4 regions of the Paenibacillus litoralis genome follow, and region 4 is predicted to be linked to each of the others. Evidence: riboswitches for the same ligand, from Rfam matches in the RefSeq annotation. Region 4 holds a riboswitch; each other region holds the start of a gene.
What was found. A riboswitch is a leader RNA that binds a small molecule or an ion and turns the genes downstream of it on or off. The one in region 4 is predicted to bind cyclic di-AMP.
Positions count from the first base shown of each region.

Region 1 (3,634 bases), 3.7 Mb from region 4:
GCTGCTCAACTGCGTACCGGTTGCTGCGGAGACCGACGGCGATCGCGTCCGTTCCGTTACGGTTCGCCATACCGATACCGGCGGCGAGACGGTACTGACGGCGCCTTATTTTTTGGACGCGACCGAATGCGGCGACTTGCTCCCGATGACGGGCACGGAATATGTAACGGGTTCCGAATCGCAGCGGGAAACCGGCGAGCCGCACGCGTTGACGGGAGATGCCGATCCTACCGATATGCAGGCGATTACGCACTGTTTTGCCATGGATTATATCGAAGGTGAAGACCACACGATCGAAAAGCCGCGGGACTATGCGTTCTGGCGCGATTACCAGGCCGATTTTTGGCCGGGCAAGCAGTTGGGCATGCTTGTTCCGCACTATATTACGCTGGAGCCGACGCTCTACTCGATTATGCCGCAGCAAGGCGTTCCTGATCTGTGGCGGTACCGGCGCATTATCGACAAATCGAACTTCGCTCCGGGCACTTATGCCAGCGATATTACGCTAGTTAACTGGATTATGCACGATTACTGGCTCGGCCCGGTCATCGACGTCAGTGAAGAGGAGCGGCAGCGTCACCTGGAAGGGGCGAGACAGCTAAGCCTTTCGTTCTTCTATTGGATGCAGACGGAAGCGCCCCGGCCGGACGGCAAGCTCGGTTACCCGGGCTTAAGGCTGCGCAAAGACGTAGTCGGCACGGAGGACGGGCTGGCAAAGGCGGCATACATCCGCGAATCTCGCCGGATCCGTGCCGAGTTCACGGTGCTGGAGCAGCATATTACGGCGCCTTGCCGCGGCGACCAAGGCGCGATGCCGTTCGCGGATACGATCGGCATCGGCTGCTATCGGATGGACTTGCATCCGAGCACCGGCATGCAGTCGTATATCGACAGCTCGACCTACCCGTTCCAAATTCCGCTCGGCAGCTTAATCCCGGTACGGATGAACAACCTGCTGCCGGCTTGCAAAAATATCGGGACGACCCATCTGACGAACGGATGCTACCGGCTTCATCCGGTGGAATGGAACATCGGGGAAGCAGCCGGCTATCTGGCCGTGTTCTGCATGCTTAATCAAGTAGAGCCCCGCCAGGTGCGCAACGATGCGACTTTGCTTGCCGACTTCCAGCGGCTGCTCGCCGCCGAGGGCGTCGAGCTGCACTGGCCGGTTATTCAAGCGGTATAACTGGCTAAGATCCAAATAGGGGACGGAAAAAGACCTCCCGGACATGAGTCCGGAAGGTCTTTTTCGCGACATATAAGTATGTACTCGGATAAGGCAATACTTATACTTTCGCTTGCTTTTACTTATTTCGCGTCCGTGGTCAACTGATTGTAAAGATCGTCCCACATCACGCGGCGGGCCGAAACGTACCGCTTCGCGTAATACGAATCGGACAATTTCGTTTTGATGACGCCGTCTCCGGTTGCGGAATGAGCGAAAATGCCATCCCCGAGGTAGACGCCGACATGGGAAATCCCTTTGCCGTCGGTGTTAAAGAACACCAGATCTCCTGCGCGGAGATCCTTCTTGTCGACCCAGAAGCCCTCCGTGTTTTGGGACTTCGAGCTGTGAGGCAGATCGATGTTGAACTTGGCGAACAAATAGCTGGTAAAGCCGGAGCAGTCAAAGCCCTTTTCCGACATCCCCGCATATTTGTAAGGGGTTCCAATCAATTCGTCCACTGCTTCGTTCAGCGGGGTTTCCGCAGAGACGCTGCTTGCCATGAAGCTCAGAAACATGACGATACTAACGACAAATACGACAGCTTTCTTCAAAACGAAACTCCTTCCGTTGCCTACGAGGTTAGCTGAGGGTTCGGTTGAAGGTACCCTATGATCCCTTGCTTTCGAGATCAATTCACCCAGTATTGGTTCCCCCGTTTCCCGATCAGGGAATTCGGCATCTTTCCTTTTTTTTCTTGCCGACGTTATGAATTCGCTATCCGGGATGAAAATCCTGCCGGTTTCTTAAGTTTTCTTTAAAAAAACATCATCTTTTTTAAAAATAACCGAGAATTTTGTCGAACGGCCGGATAAAGCCGAATACTCGGCAGCGTTTGACAAAATAGCAGCGTTCGATTATCTTAATGTTAAGATAATTCAATCGCGCTGGTCGATCGGAGGGAAGAAGCAATGGCACATGTCGACGAGGGGAAGGACGAATCGCTCGAGCTGTATATAGTGCTGTCCCGGGCGCACATTTGGGCGGAAGCCCATTCAACCCGTCATATTCGCAGGCACGGTCTTAATCCGACGGAATTCGGCGTGCTTGAACTGGTTTATCATAAAGGACCGCAGCCGCTTCAGCAGATCGGAGAGAAAATATTAATTTCGAGCGGAAACATCACGTATGTGGTCGATAAGCTCGTGAGAAAGAAGCTGTTGAATCGGGTTCCTTATCCGAATGACCGTCGCGTCATTTATGCGGAGCTGACGGACAATGGCCGTAAGCTCATACAAGAGCTGTTTCCGTCGCATACGGAGGCGATCCGGCAAGCGGTAAGCGGGCTAAACCCGGAAGAGAAGAAGCAAGCGGTGCGGCTGCTCAAGAAGCTGGGCAAAGCGGCACAGGAGACTTACAAGTAGCTTACTGGTGCCCGCCGCAACGTCATTATCTTAATTTTGAGATTTTTTGACTGGCAACATAAACGAGGCTTTCCTGCGGGATAAGCGGACGTATTGGACAACCTAATCAAAGGAGGAATTTAAAATGGGAGTAACGATTTACGGAACGGAGCAGCAGGGGAGAGGGCAGTTCGGCCAAAACGGAGAAATCAGCGAGCGCAAGCCGATCGCGTTCCCTCGCGAAGAGGGGGCCGTAAAGCGCGTAGGACCGCTGTTTTACTGGGCGTGGGCTAAGGCGAACGAAACGTTCGAAATCCCTCCCCATCCGCATTCGGGGTTCGAAATCGTTTCGTACGTGCTCAAAGGTACGGGGGTGCACAGCGATTCCCTCGGGAACTCGCAGCAGGTTTCCGCCGGAGGCGCGCAAGTGATGCAGGCGGGCAGCGGCGTGCATCACGCCGAGAAGCTGGAGAAGGATGCGGAGCTGTTCCAGATTTGGTTCGAGCCGAATCTCGTTGAGGCGAATAAGCTGGAGCCGACCTACCGTCAATTCGAGCACGAGCAGTTTCCGGCGCGTAATGAGGATGGCGTTAAGGTGAAAACGATCATCGGCGAAGGCGCCCCGGTCTCGCTGATTACGGCGCCGATCATGCTCGATGTGACGCTGGATCCGGGGAGCATGCACAGGTACGAGGTGCCTAAGGGCCGGGCCGTCGCACTGCTCGTCGTCGAGGGCGAAGGCGGCGTACAGGAGCAGTCGGGGCTGCGGGCCGAGCCTTTGCAATACGCAGACTTCGCGGTCTTGACCGCTGCGAATGCGGAATCTTCATTCCGCTTTGAGGCAAGCGGAAGCGCGTCGCTGCGGTTCGTGTCGATCGAAGTGCCGCTTGAGGTCAACTATTTTCTATACCGTAAATAAACCCGGCTGCATGCTGAAAAAACCTCCAAGCCCGCATTCATTCTCGGCGGTTTGGAGGTTTTATTCATTCTTTGCGCTTGCGGTCACGGGGATCGTTCAATAGTCGCTTTTCTCCACGTACAGCCGATGCTGGGAGGTGATTCCCCA
Region 1 is NZ_CP176395.1:8,504,463-8,508,096, reverse strand. It holds gene ACKGJP_RS35910 (FAD-dependent oxidoreductase) at 1-1,186, shown strand, start outside; gene ACKGJP_RS35905 (C40 family peptidase) at 1,309-1,779, opposite strand; cyclic di-AMP (ydaO/yuaA leader) riboswitch at 1,782-1,916, opposite strand; gene ACKGJP_RS35900 (MarR family winged helix-turn-helix transcriptional regulator) at 2,137-2,589, shown strand; gene ACKGJP_RS35895 (pirin family protein) at 2,714-3,487, shown strand; gene ACKGJP_RS35890 (hypothetical protein) at 3,584-3,634, opposite strand, start outside.
Region 1: linked by a shared signal. The riboswitch ahead of ACKGJP_RS35905 (C40 family peptidase) and the one ahead of ACKGJP_RS13905 (APC family permease) in region 4 are both predicted to bind cyclic di-AMP.

Region 2 (3,634 bases), 2.3 Mb from region 4:
CCGCCGGCACGCAAATCCGTCTCTTTTGCGGCGATATGCCCTCTATCGGCGAGAAGCCGCAAGGCGATCTCCGCCAAAACCGCTTCGGAGCGCACGGCTGCGTTTTCCTCGCCGACCAGTTGAACGACCGTCCTGGCCAGCTCCACTAGGCCCATGGATTTCACATACTCCGCCGGAATCAGATTGCCTTCCGCCGCGGCTTTGTTTCTTCTCTGCTTTAGCCGCTGGGAGTTCGCAGCGAACAGCTCCGTTCGGAGCTCCGCTACGATTCTCCTGTCGAAGAGAGGCGATCTCCCTTCTTTATAGGCGGCGAGTTTTCCCGCCTTCAGCCAATTTCTAACGGTCGCTCCCGACACGCCGAGCAGTTGCGCAGCTTCTTCGACCCGTATATATTGTTGATTATCCAACGCGAGGCCCCCCTCTGTCTGTCCATACGATGCTTATGCTCGCGGGACTTTGCCATCTATAGGCTTCGTCAGCGGCGCCGCTTTTCCTTCCGTCGTAAGGCTTCTTTCCTATATTATCCCGTTCAGCAGGCGAATAACGCCGGTTCTAGAAAATGCTCCCTTGGATTTAGTAGAAACACTGGAACATCCAGACAGGTTACGACTTGCAAGCAAAAATATTGGTGCGTATACAAGCCTAAACGTAATTCGGACACGATTGGGATTGTACCACAAGCGTGCCGGCGAAAAAACCTCCGAAACCGCCGCAGTCAGAAGCGGCGGTTTCGGAGGCGCGATTGACCGGCGGCGAGGCAAGGGGTTGGCCGAGGTCCCGATCGAACGCAACCGGCTCTCCTTTTCAACTCCATTCGAAAAACCGCCCCATCGAAAGCGGATTCATCCTTAAACACTTACGAACCGTAAACGGTTCTGGATGACAGCAAAAAAAGCAAGCCGGAACCGGTATGTAAACCGGTGCAGCTTGCTATTTTCGGCCGTTCACGTCATGAAAATGTGCGATCGGGTAAAACTAATCTTTGTAACGGTCTTATTTCAGAACGTATACCTTCACGTTTTGCATGCCGAACGATTGAACATTGCCCATCGAATTCGGGATGAAAATATCGATGCGGTTTCCTTTAATCGCGCCGCCCTGATCGGATGCGGTTGCGATCATGCCTGTCGGCAGTCCGTTAAACGTATAGCCGGTCACATACAACTTGCTTCCCATCGGGATCACGTTCGGATCGACGGCAATGGTGCCGACCTTGAGCGGATTGCCGAAGTAATCGACTGCGCCCCAGCCGCCGTTCTCTTCCGCCGCATCGGAATAAGCCGTTGCGACGACGGGAATCATTTTGCTGTACGAAACGGTTTTGCCGTTTGCCGTGTTTACCGTGTTCGCTGCTGCGACGGGCTTCGCTTTTACAGGCGTCGCTTTCGCCTCAGCCTTTACAGGGGCTGCCGCAACCTTTTTGGCTGCCGGAGTCGGCGCCGGGGTCGCCGCTGCCGTTGTCGGCGCGGGCTCGGCTTGCGCCGGTTCAGCTGCCGGAGCCGCTTGTACCGCAACCGCAGGGGCTTGATCGGATTCAGCCTTATAAGCGAATACGGTCTTTTCAAGCATCGGAGGAAGGTTGAAAGTCAATCCTTTATATACGTTCATCGGATCGATCGTTTTGTTTGCTGCGAGCAAATCCATCAGGGGAATGTGAAGCTTTTGCGAAACGGACCAAAACGTATCGTTTTCTTGCACCGCATACGTGTCCTCCGCAACTTCCATAGCATGCGCAGGCAAAGCAAAGGCGGCGATGGACAGGCTAATGGCAAGGCCTGCCAGCGTCTTTTTTACAGGATTGAAAGTCATAGCAGTCTCCTTTGATATCTATTGCCTACGAGGTTAGTTGTCGGGTTCGGACCAAAGGTTAGTCCCTACTCGCTGATGCGAGATTCACCCCAAACGAACGATAAACGTACCGGTTTTAAAATAATGATTGACCGCCGGACATTTTACGTTCATAATATATCGTCCCCCGCACTTCCGGAGCGGAAGTTTCGGCTCCTGTAAGACTAACATAGACCCTTCGATACGAAAACCCACATTTTCTTACAGTTTTACAAGATTCCCTGAAAAACCGGCCTTATGACGAAGGCATTCCTTACCGCCAAATCCCTAGTTATTCCTATAAGAGCGCCATGCTATGAACGCTTGAATTCTCCCTCATGCGCCATATTTCTGCCATAATCGCGCAGCATCGCAAAAAACGACAACCCCGATTCCAGCGAATCCGCTTTGCCTCCAATTACCAACATGTACCACGTATTTTTGCGTCGCATTTTCGGCAAAAGCGCTCGGTTGATCGAGATTTTGGAATACCCGGTGAATCCGAAGCCAATCCAGCGACACGCACTCGAAAAAGACGAGCGGCTGACGGCTGATCGCTTTCCGCCGTTACATGCTCGGCGCAGACGAACGGATGGCCTCATATGCGTACAGAGGTTCCCCGTTCGCAAAAAAAAGCCGGCCTTGACGCCCAAACGCTCGTCAGACCGACTGTTTCCGATACCGGTTATCGTTACCCGCGATTCGGAAGAGAAGCGACCAGTTCCTGCGCCGCTTGGCGAATTCTACCGGCAATTTCTTCATCCACTTGAAACAGTCCGCCTTCAAGCCGCTGCACATGGGAATCTTGAACGTATACCCCTTGCAGCTGATGGCGGGCGCCGAGCGCGGACAGTACAGGCTTGAGCGCGTAATCGATCACGAGCAGATGGGCAACCGTGCCCCCGATTGCGACCGGTAGCGTCACTTTGCCTTCCAGCCCTTTCTGCGGGATCAGATCGAGGAACGCCTTCAGCACGCCCGTATAGGATGCTTTGTATACCGGCGTCGCCACGACGACCGCATCCGCCTGCTCAATAAGCCGATTTGCAGCCGCAATGGCCGGACTATCGAATTTCGTGTAGACCAAATCCTCCGGCGGCAGCTCGACTACCGAAATGCGCGAATGCTGTGCGCCTTCTTCCGTCAGCTGCCGCTCCAGCACCTGAAGTACGCCGTTCAGCCTCGAATTTGCTGCAGGACTACCCGAAATCAATACGATGTTCGCCATTTCGTTATTCTCTCCTTATATGCCGCCGCCCGTATTACCGGGATACGGCTTGTGTAGTGTAGCGGTTTTCCGGAATCGGAACACCCAGATTGCCGCGAAGCGTATCCGACTCGTGGGCGACCTGACGAACTACCGTAACCGGCTCGAAACGGTTCAGAAAATGCGGGATCGATTTTTTCCGTAATGTAGAGACCGTCCGCTATGAATACAAAATCAAACTTACCATCTTCCGTCTTTCGTGTCCACGATTTGTAAAGCTCGAAATTGACGCTTGCGTCCGTGACCGCTATCGGATGCCGCCGGCCGCTTATACTGCCGCTAACCCCGTGCAAAATCGCGCCCAATTTCAATTGTTTCTTGTCCGCCATATAAACGCCTCCCCGCAGCCACGCCGCCTTCCCCCTTAGGAATTAGGCATGCCTATCCCGTTTGCATCGCCTGCACATCCTTTGGCGGCACTTCGTTCCATACCTTGCTAGGAATCTCGCGCCGCAGCACGGGCGCAACTTCGGCTGCGAACTGCTCGGCCTGCTCCGCTTCGGGGCGCGGGGCGTTGTCAGACACTAAAAAAAGCTGACG
Region 2 is NZ_CP176395.1:5,777,515-5,781,148, forward strand. It holds gene ACKGJP_RS24560 (TaqI-like C-terminal specificity domain-containing protein) at 1-407, opposite strand, end outside; gene ACKGJP_RS24565 (3D domain-containing protein) at 994-1,809, opposite strand; cyclic di-AMP (ydaO/yuaA leader) riboswitch at 1,817-2,013, opposite strand; partial or broken gene ACKGJP_RS24570 (LysR family transcriptional regulator) at 2,284-2,382, opposite strand; gene ssuE (NADPH-dependent FMN reductase) at 2,519-3,055, opposite strand; partial or broken gene ACKGJP_RS24580 (LLM class flavin-dependent oxidoreductase) at 3,171-3,423, opposite strand; gene ACKGJP_RS24585 (hypothetical protein) at 3,476-3,619, opposite strand.
Region 2: linked by a shared signal. The riboswitch ahead of ACKGJP_RS24565 (3D domain-containing protein) and the one ahead of ACKGJP_RS13905 (APC family permease) in region 4 are both predicted to bind cyclic di-AMP.

Region 3 (3,634 bases), 1.7 Mb from region 4:
TCGTCAGCTCGATACCGACTGCTGAAAATCCTCGATCTGCTCATTCGTGCCGATGACGACCATAATATCGCGCTCGTCTACGACTTCTTCCGCCGTCGGCGCGATCACGATGCCGCCCCGCTTGTTGATCGCCACGACGCTGCAGCCGTATTTCTTGCGCGTGTCGAGCTGCCTCAGCGTCATCCCGGAAATGCGCCGCGTCACCGAAAGCTCGGCTATCGTGTATTCCTTGGAAAGCTCGATATAGTCCAGCAAATTCGGCGAAACGAGCTGATGCGCCACCCGAATGCCCATATCGCGCTCGGGATAGATGATACGGTCGACGCCAATCTTGTTCAGGACTTTGCCGTGCAGCTCCGAGAGCGCCTTCGCCACAACTTTTTTGACCCCGAGATCCTTGAGCAAAATGGCTGCCATGATGCTCGCCTGTATGTCGTCGCCGATCGCCACGACCGCGCAATCGAAGTTGCGGATGCCGAGCGATTTCAGCACTTCCTCGTCCGTCGCATCGGCCACGACCGTATGCGTCAGAACATTGCTCATCTCGTCGACGATTTCCTCGTCCTGATCGATTCCGAGCACCTCAAAGCCCAATTCGATTAATTCTTTGGCCAAGCTGGAGCCGAACCGGCCTAAACCGATGACAGCGTATTGACTTCCTTTCATTTCCCCTGCTCCTTATCCGATCGTTATTTTGCCTTCCGGGTACCGGTACAACTCTTTTTCTGGTTTCGGCCCCAAGGCGTAAGCTAGCGTCAACGGCCCCAATCGGCCGATAAACATCATGAGGGCGATCATGATTTTGCCGACAATAGTCAGCTGCGTAGTCAGTCCCATCGTCAATCCGACCGTTCCGAAAGCCGAGGTGACCTCGAACAAAATCATCAAGAAATGGTGATCCTCCGTCGTCGACAGCACCATCGCCACGAAGATGACGAGGAAGAGCGCGATAAGCGTCAGCGTAATCGCCTTGAAGATACGATCCTTCGCCAAGCGGTTGCGGAACAGGACGATATCTTCCTTGCCGCGAATCATGGCGATCATCGCTCCGATCAGAATCGTGAACGTCGTCGTCTTGATCCCGCCGCCCGTCGACCCCGGCGAAGCGCCGATAAACATCAGGATGATCATGAAAAATTGCGACGCCTGGCGCATGGCTCCAATGTCGATCGTGTTCGCCCCCGCCGTTCGAGGCGTAACCGACTGGAACATCGAGCCCCAGAACTTACCCCAGCCGCTCAGAGGCTGAAGCGTAAGCGGATTGGAGTTCTCAAACAGGAAGATGACGATTGCGCCAATGACGATTAGCAGGCTCGTTGTCGTCAATACCACCTTCGAATGCAGCGTAAGCTTCCGCGTACGCTTCAAATCGAGTACGTCGGAGATGACGATAAAGCCGAGGCCGCCGAGAATGATCAGCAGCATGGACACGATATTCACGATCGGGTCGTCTACGTAGGTCGTCAAGCTAGTAAACTTCGTCCCCGTATGGCCCCCGAACAAGTCGAAGCCGGCGTTGTTGAAGAACGAGATCGCATGCCAGACCCCGAAATACAAGGCTTTTCCGGGCGGCATGTCGCCGGACCAACGAATCGCGAAAAACACGGCTGCAATGCCCTCTATGGTAAGCGCGTACCGGATAACCTTGCGGATCAGCCGGACGATCCCCTCCATACTCCCTTGATTAAGCGCCTCCTGCAAAATGAGCCGTTCTTTCAGCGAAATCCGCTTTTTCAGCATGAAGGCGAACAGCGTGGCCATCGTCATGAAGCCGAGACCGCCTATTTGAATCAGAGTAATGATGACGATCTGCCCGAAAATGGTGTAATCGCTCCCGGTATCCACGACGACCAGACCGGTTACGCATGTTGCGGAGGTTGCCGTGAACAAAGCGTCGATAAACGGCAGCGAAACGCCGCTTGTCGATGCAAAGGGCAGCGTCAAGAGAAACGCGCCGATCAGTATAATTGCGGCGAAACCGAGCACCAATATTTGCGGGGGCGTTAGCTGAAGCGGGCGAAACGTTTTTTTCATGCCCTACCGTCCTTTCTTTCTCCTCCGCAATAATCTTGTTCTGCTTCGGACAATCCGCCATATGATTTTTAAACAACAAAAAAAGGCATCGGAAAACCAATGCCCTTTGACGGTTAATGGTATCCTGTTGCGAAGCCTACGAGGTTAGCTGTCGGATTCGGGTGCAGCAGTCACCCTATTCGCCATGAAGGCGAAATTCACCCCAAGCCCGATACGCGGCAATAATTCGCATCCGGCTCCTTCTTACATGGTTCCCCCGTTTTCGTTCAGAAATTCGGCTTGTTACGCTATTCAATTCAACGACTCCGATTATATCCTGCTTTCCGTATATGTACAAAGGCGGATTTGGAGGAAAACGGAGGATTTCTTTGAAAATTGATCGTCTTTTTTCATGAAGGAGTAGTGCGCGCTTGCGTTTTCATCCATTTTCCGTCGTTTGCTCTATTTATGTCCATCTCTACGCACCGGAAGCCGTATCGCAGCAGGACGCTTACGCTGGAAATGACTTACACGATATGGTACCTTGGATACAACCCAACTTGAAGCATCGCGTTCGAAGCCGTCTTGCTTAAGCAGGACGACCCTTCTTTCCCGTTTTTTCCATATCCACCGACAGCAAGCCTTACGCATTTAGCCGTCTTTAAGGAGCGTGAACCATGGTACCTCATAAATTGAACCGCCGCCTTCTTCTGCTCGCCGCGATCGGCATCGTGCTCTACGTATCGATCATGGCCTACAACATGCTTGCCAGCCCTTCATCCGTCGAGGAGGATTATTCGCTCCATGCCGTTACGAAAACCGCTGCGGCCGATGCCGCGTCGCAGTTCGTCCGGACGAAGTTTCCCGGGATAACGCCGAACGGGACGACCGTCGTCTACCAGTCCGATCAGGAGCTCAGCGGCTATTTGCAAAAATCGGGGCTCTATGACGAGTACGAGAGTAAATACGATCAGCGCTTTCCGCTCGACTTTTGGCAGGTTCAGGTGAAAACGCGAACGTCCGGCACGACTTACACGGTGTTTGTCGGAATGGACACGCCTGAGATCGCCGGCTGGCAGAAGACGACGTCGGGGCGCAAAGCTCCGCCTGCGACAGACGGTGCCAAGATCGCAGCGGCGGCCGTTATCGAAATGGGCTACAAAGCCGAGGAATTCGTTTATAATCCGGATAATAAAACAGGACGAGGCGAAGAGCCGGATTCGACGTTTTATACGTTCGAAAGCACCGGGAAGACTATCGGCGAATCGAAGCTTCTGCTGCAAGTCAAGGTTCAAAACGGCGAAACGGTCTCATTCAAGCCGGCCTTTTCGGTTCCGTCGGACTATATGAGCTGGCTGGATAAGCAGAAAAAAAGCGCCAGCTGGATGACCCTGGCGCATGTCGCTTTTACGATTATTATGGGCATTGTCGCCCTTGTTTACATGATCATGTACGCCCGGCATATTTCGTTCACCCGCGGCATCGTCATGACGCTCGTGTATACGGCCTGCTATGTCGTTCAAACGTTTAATATGATTCCCGCCCTGCAGACCGAGTCTGCCGAACAGGATTCCATGATGCTGGTTATCCTGCTTGTCGTATCGCTGCTCTTCGTGCTGCT
Region 3 is NZ_CP176395.1:1,807,296-1,810,929, reverse strand. It holds gene ACKGJP_RS07490 (potassium channel family protein) at 4-666, opposite strand; gene ACKGJP_RS07485 (TrkH family potassium uptake protein) at 679-2,034, opposite strand; cyclic di-AMP (ydaO/yuaA leader) riboswitch at 2,154-2,324, opposite strand; gene ACKGJP_RS07480 (CPBP family intramembrane glutamic endopeptidase) at 2,691-3,634, shown strand, end outside.
Region 3: linked by a shared signal. The riboswitch ahead of ACKGJP_RS07485 (TrkH family potassium uptake protein) and the one ahead of ACKGJP_RS13905 (APC family permease) in region 4 are both predicted to bind cyclic di-AMP.

Region 4 (3,634 bases):
TGGATACTCTCCTTCGTACCAGCCCATCATCGGCAACGGAGGAAGAGTGTGAGCCGTTACTAACCGGAAACGAATTTTTAGGCATCATGTGCGGTTCATACGTAGAGGCCGACCCGCACTTCGGGTCGACCTCTTTGCTTTGTAAGGGGTTTTCAAAACGCTAGCCGAGGTAGAACAAGCGGAGCAGTCTGGTTCAAATCATTTCTTTAAGTGGTATGGAACAGTAGTTACGATCACATTTCTCCGATATAGCAAGTGAGTACGAATCAGTAAACTGGATTGATTATGCAGGATGTTGTGCCAGCCTTTCTTTGGAATGAATTGCGGAATAATAACCGTAACCTGGTAATGCGATTCGCTCGCCTTACGTTGAATAGTATCAATAAATTTAGTCAGCGGCTGAATAATGCTTCTGTAAGGAGAATGGAGGGTTACCAGTCTCACATCAGGCTGCCACTTATTCCATTTTTCTACAAACGCCGCTTCATCCTCTCTTTCGAAAGGAACGTAAACGGCAATGATCTGGTGGGCGGAAAGCGACTTGGCATAGTTCAACGAGTTCTCCACCACATGGGTGATTCCAGCGACAGGAAGAATGATGACATTCCCCTCAATCGGCATAGTCGGCTCACAAGTTGTAATTCTTAGTTGGTCGGCTACCGCTTCATAATGCTTTCTAATCCGATGAAAGAGCAGTATGATTAGGGGCAGAAAAACTAAGACAGACCACACCTGTGTGAATTTGGTTAAAAAGAACATCATGGTGACTATGAAGCTAATCAAAGCGCCGGTCGAGTTAATGATTAACTTCGATATCCATCCTTCAGGTTTTTCGCGAATCCACTTCACCATCATACCCGACTGGGAGAGGGTAAAAGGGATAAACACGCCAACGGCATACAGGGGGATGAGATGTTCGGTCCGGCCTTCAAACGCCACAATCAAGAGGATTGAGAAAATGCCCAGTATAATAATTCCATTCGAATACCCTAGCCGGTCTCCTCGAATCGTGAACATTCTTGGGATAAACTTATCCTTGGCGAGATTAACGGCCAGCAAAGGAAAAGCAGAATAACCCGTGTTTGCGGCAAGTATTAAGATCAGCGCTGTTGTACCTTGAATGAAGTAATACATAAAGTTCCGTCCGAAAGTCTGCTCAGCAATATCTGAAACGACAGTGACTTCTTCTCGAGGACTAATCCCGTAATAATAAGCTAAAAATACGATTCCCGAAAATAACACAGCAAGCAAGGCGCCCATCGCAATTAGCGTTTTGGCGGCATTATTAGGAGCATGGTCTTTAAAATTAGGAATTGCGTTCGAAATGGCTTCAACGCCTGTTAGTGCGGAACTTCCCGAGGCAAACGCTCTTAGGAGCAGAAACAAACTGATTCCCGCCACCGGGGTACCGATCGGCGCATGTAATTCAGGCGATACATGACCTGTTAGGATGTTGTAAATGCCTACGCCGATTAATACGAATAACGCTAAAACAAATAAATATACCGGATAGGCAAATATGGAAGCGGACTCCGTTACCCCCCTTAGGTTCAAGGTGGTAATGAACAATACAAAGAGGATGGCAATGAATACATTATAGGAATGCAATCCTGGAAAAGCCGACGTGATGGCATCCGTTCCGGCCGATACGCTTACCGCCACCGTCAAAATGTAGTCCACCAACAGCGAGCCTCCAGCGATTAATCCGGGGTATAGACCCAGATTTTCCTTCGAAACCACGTAAGCTCCTCCGCCGTGAGGGTAGGCAAAAATAATTTGCCTATAAGATAAAATAAGGGCTAGTAATAAAATCAATACTCCAACCGCGATCGGGATCGAATACCAAAACGCTGCAGCGCTTACGGTAATTAAAACCAACAAGATTTGTTCAGGACCATATGCCACCGAAGATAAGGCATCTGAGGAAAGAATGGCAAGGGCCTTCGTTTTATTAAGCTTCTGCTCGCCTAATTCATTGGATTTTAACGGTCTTCCGATTAAAAATCTTTTTAGAGAAGAAAACACGAGTTCGTTTCACCGCCGCATTTTTTTTTTATTATGCACACATTCCCTGATCGTATAGTCATTTTTGGCAAACAAAAAACACAGGTTAGAATCCTGTGTTTACGACCACAAGTTTACAAACCCCCTCAATCAACGCTTACGAGGTTAGCTGTCGGATTCGGACGGTGAGAGTCGCTCTACCAGAATCGCAAACTCGGTACAGTCTGCTATCAGGATTCACCCCATATGACGTATACCTGATGTTCAGGCAACTATCATCATTGGTTCCCCCGTTTTCCTTAACGGAAATTAAGCGAATAAGTTTTGAAACCGATATTTTCTTAAAGGCTGAATTGTATATTACGTCTGCCAGTTCGTTTTGTAAAACTGACATCGGAACGGGTTTCCGCCATATATTTTGAAAAAGATATCCAGAAAGCGCTTACTTGGATGAAATAATCCCCAAAGCTTTTATTATTATCGTTTCTCTTTCCTTTTCATTATTTAGATGATACTGACCACAAACGGCATAGAAAAAAACCTCGATAGAACGGCAAGCGTTCCTTCAAGGTTTTTGTGCTGCAGCTATTTTCTTGGCGGGAGAAAAGCTTGAGGTCATTTCAAGCTCCCCCACATGGCGGCGAATGCCGCATCGTCCAGCTTAAAAAATACTTGGGCATGCCCGTATCTCACGTAACCTCCCTGGTGCAGCTCCAGACGAACTTCGCTCTGATCTTGGAGTTTAAACAGGATGAATTTCCGTGATTGGCCACCTTGGTCGTAAATCCCCTGATTATACAGCGTCTCCCACTCGACCGGCTTGGCGGCGTTCAGCGCCTCAAGGAATTTCTGAACCTCTGCGGATAAGGGGAGCTTGCGAAACTGCTTGAGGTCACCGTTCCAGCTCTCGAAGTTCTCCCAGCTTGCCGACTGCACGTTTCCTATTATTTTGAGTTTCCCGAGCACGTCCGCTCCTTTGGCGATTTGAATCCCGTTTAGACATTCGTAGAATTCCGCCCAGATTTGCCCGTCGGCAACTTGATAGGTCATGAGACGAAAATCGCTGTCATAGCCTTTGACGGTATAAACATCCTGCTTGCCAATGGACGACGCCAGCTCCTTAGCGTACTCCTTCTGACTGCTCCATTCATCGATATTCCCTTTGGTGCGGCCAATCTTCTCTCCAAGCACGGCTTTGGCCGCTTCCGGCGGGATATGCGTCGACGTTTGAGTATAAACCCTTCCCTGATAGACAATTAACCCGATCATGTCCATCATGGCATTTGTTTTTTTGGGCAGCTCGATCTTCGGAATGAGCACCGAACCGTCGGCAGCCGTTGGCGCGGGTGGGACCATGGAAACCGGGCTATAGCCGCCGCCAAGATCGGAGAACGTGAAAATCCCGGCAAACAGGGCAACCGTCAGGCTGACGGCAATCGATAGCATGACTTTTCGGTTAGGTCCGTATGATTTAGGCTGCGTCCGAACCGCCAGTTTCTGAGCCAGCCGCTGTCCGAATAATGCATCCGGCTCTATTTTACCGAACGCTTGCTTATAATCTTGCTTGTTCATAGCCCATCCTCCATTTCCAGTCTCAACATCTCGCGCCCGCGCTGCAGCCGCATCTTGA
Region 4 is NZ_CP176395.1:3,473,875-3,477,508, reverse strand. It holds gene ACKGJP_RS13910 (cupin domain-containing protein) at 1-52, shown strand, start outside; gene ACKGJP_RS13905 (APC family permease) at 199-2,025, opposite strand; cyclic di-AMP (ydaO/yuaA leader) riboswitch at 2,143-2,330, opposite strand; gene ACKGJP_RS13900 (hypothetical protein) at 2,620-3,576, opposite strand; gene ACKGJP_RS13895 (RNA polymerase sigma factor) at 3,573-3,634, opposite strand, start outside.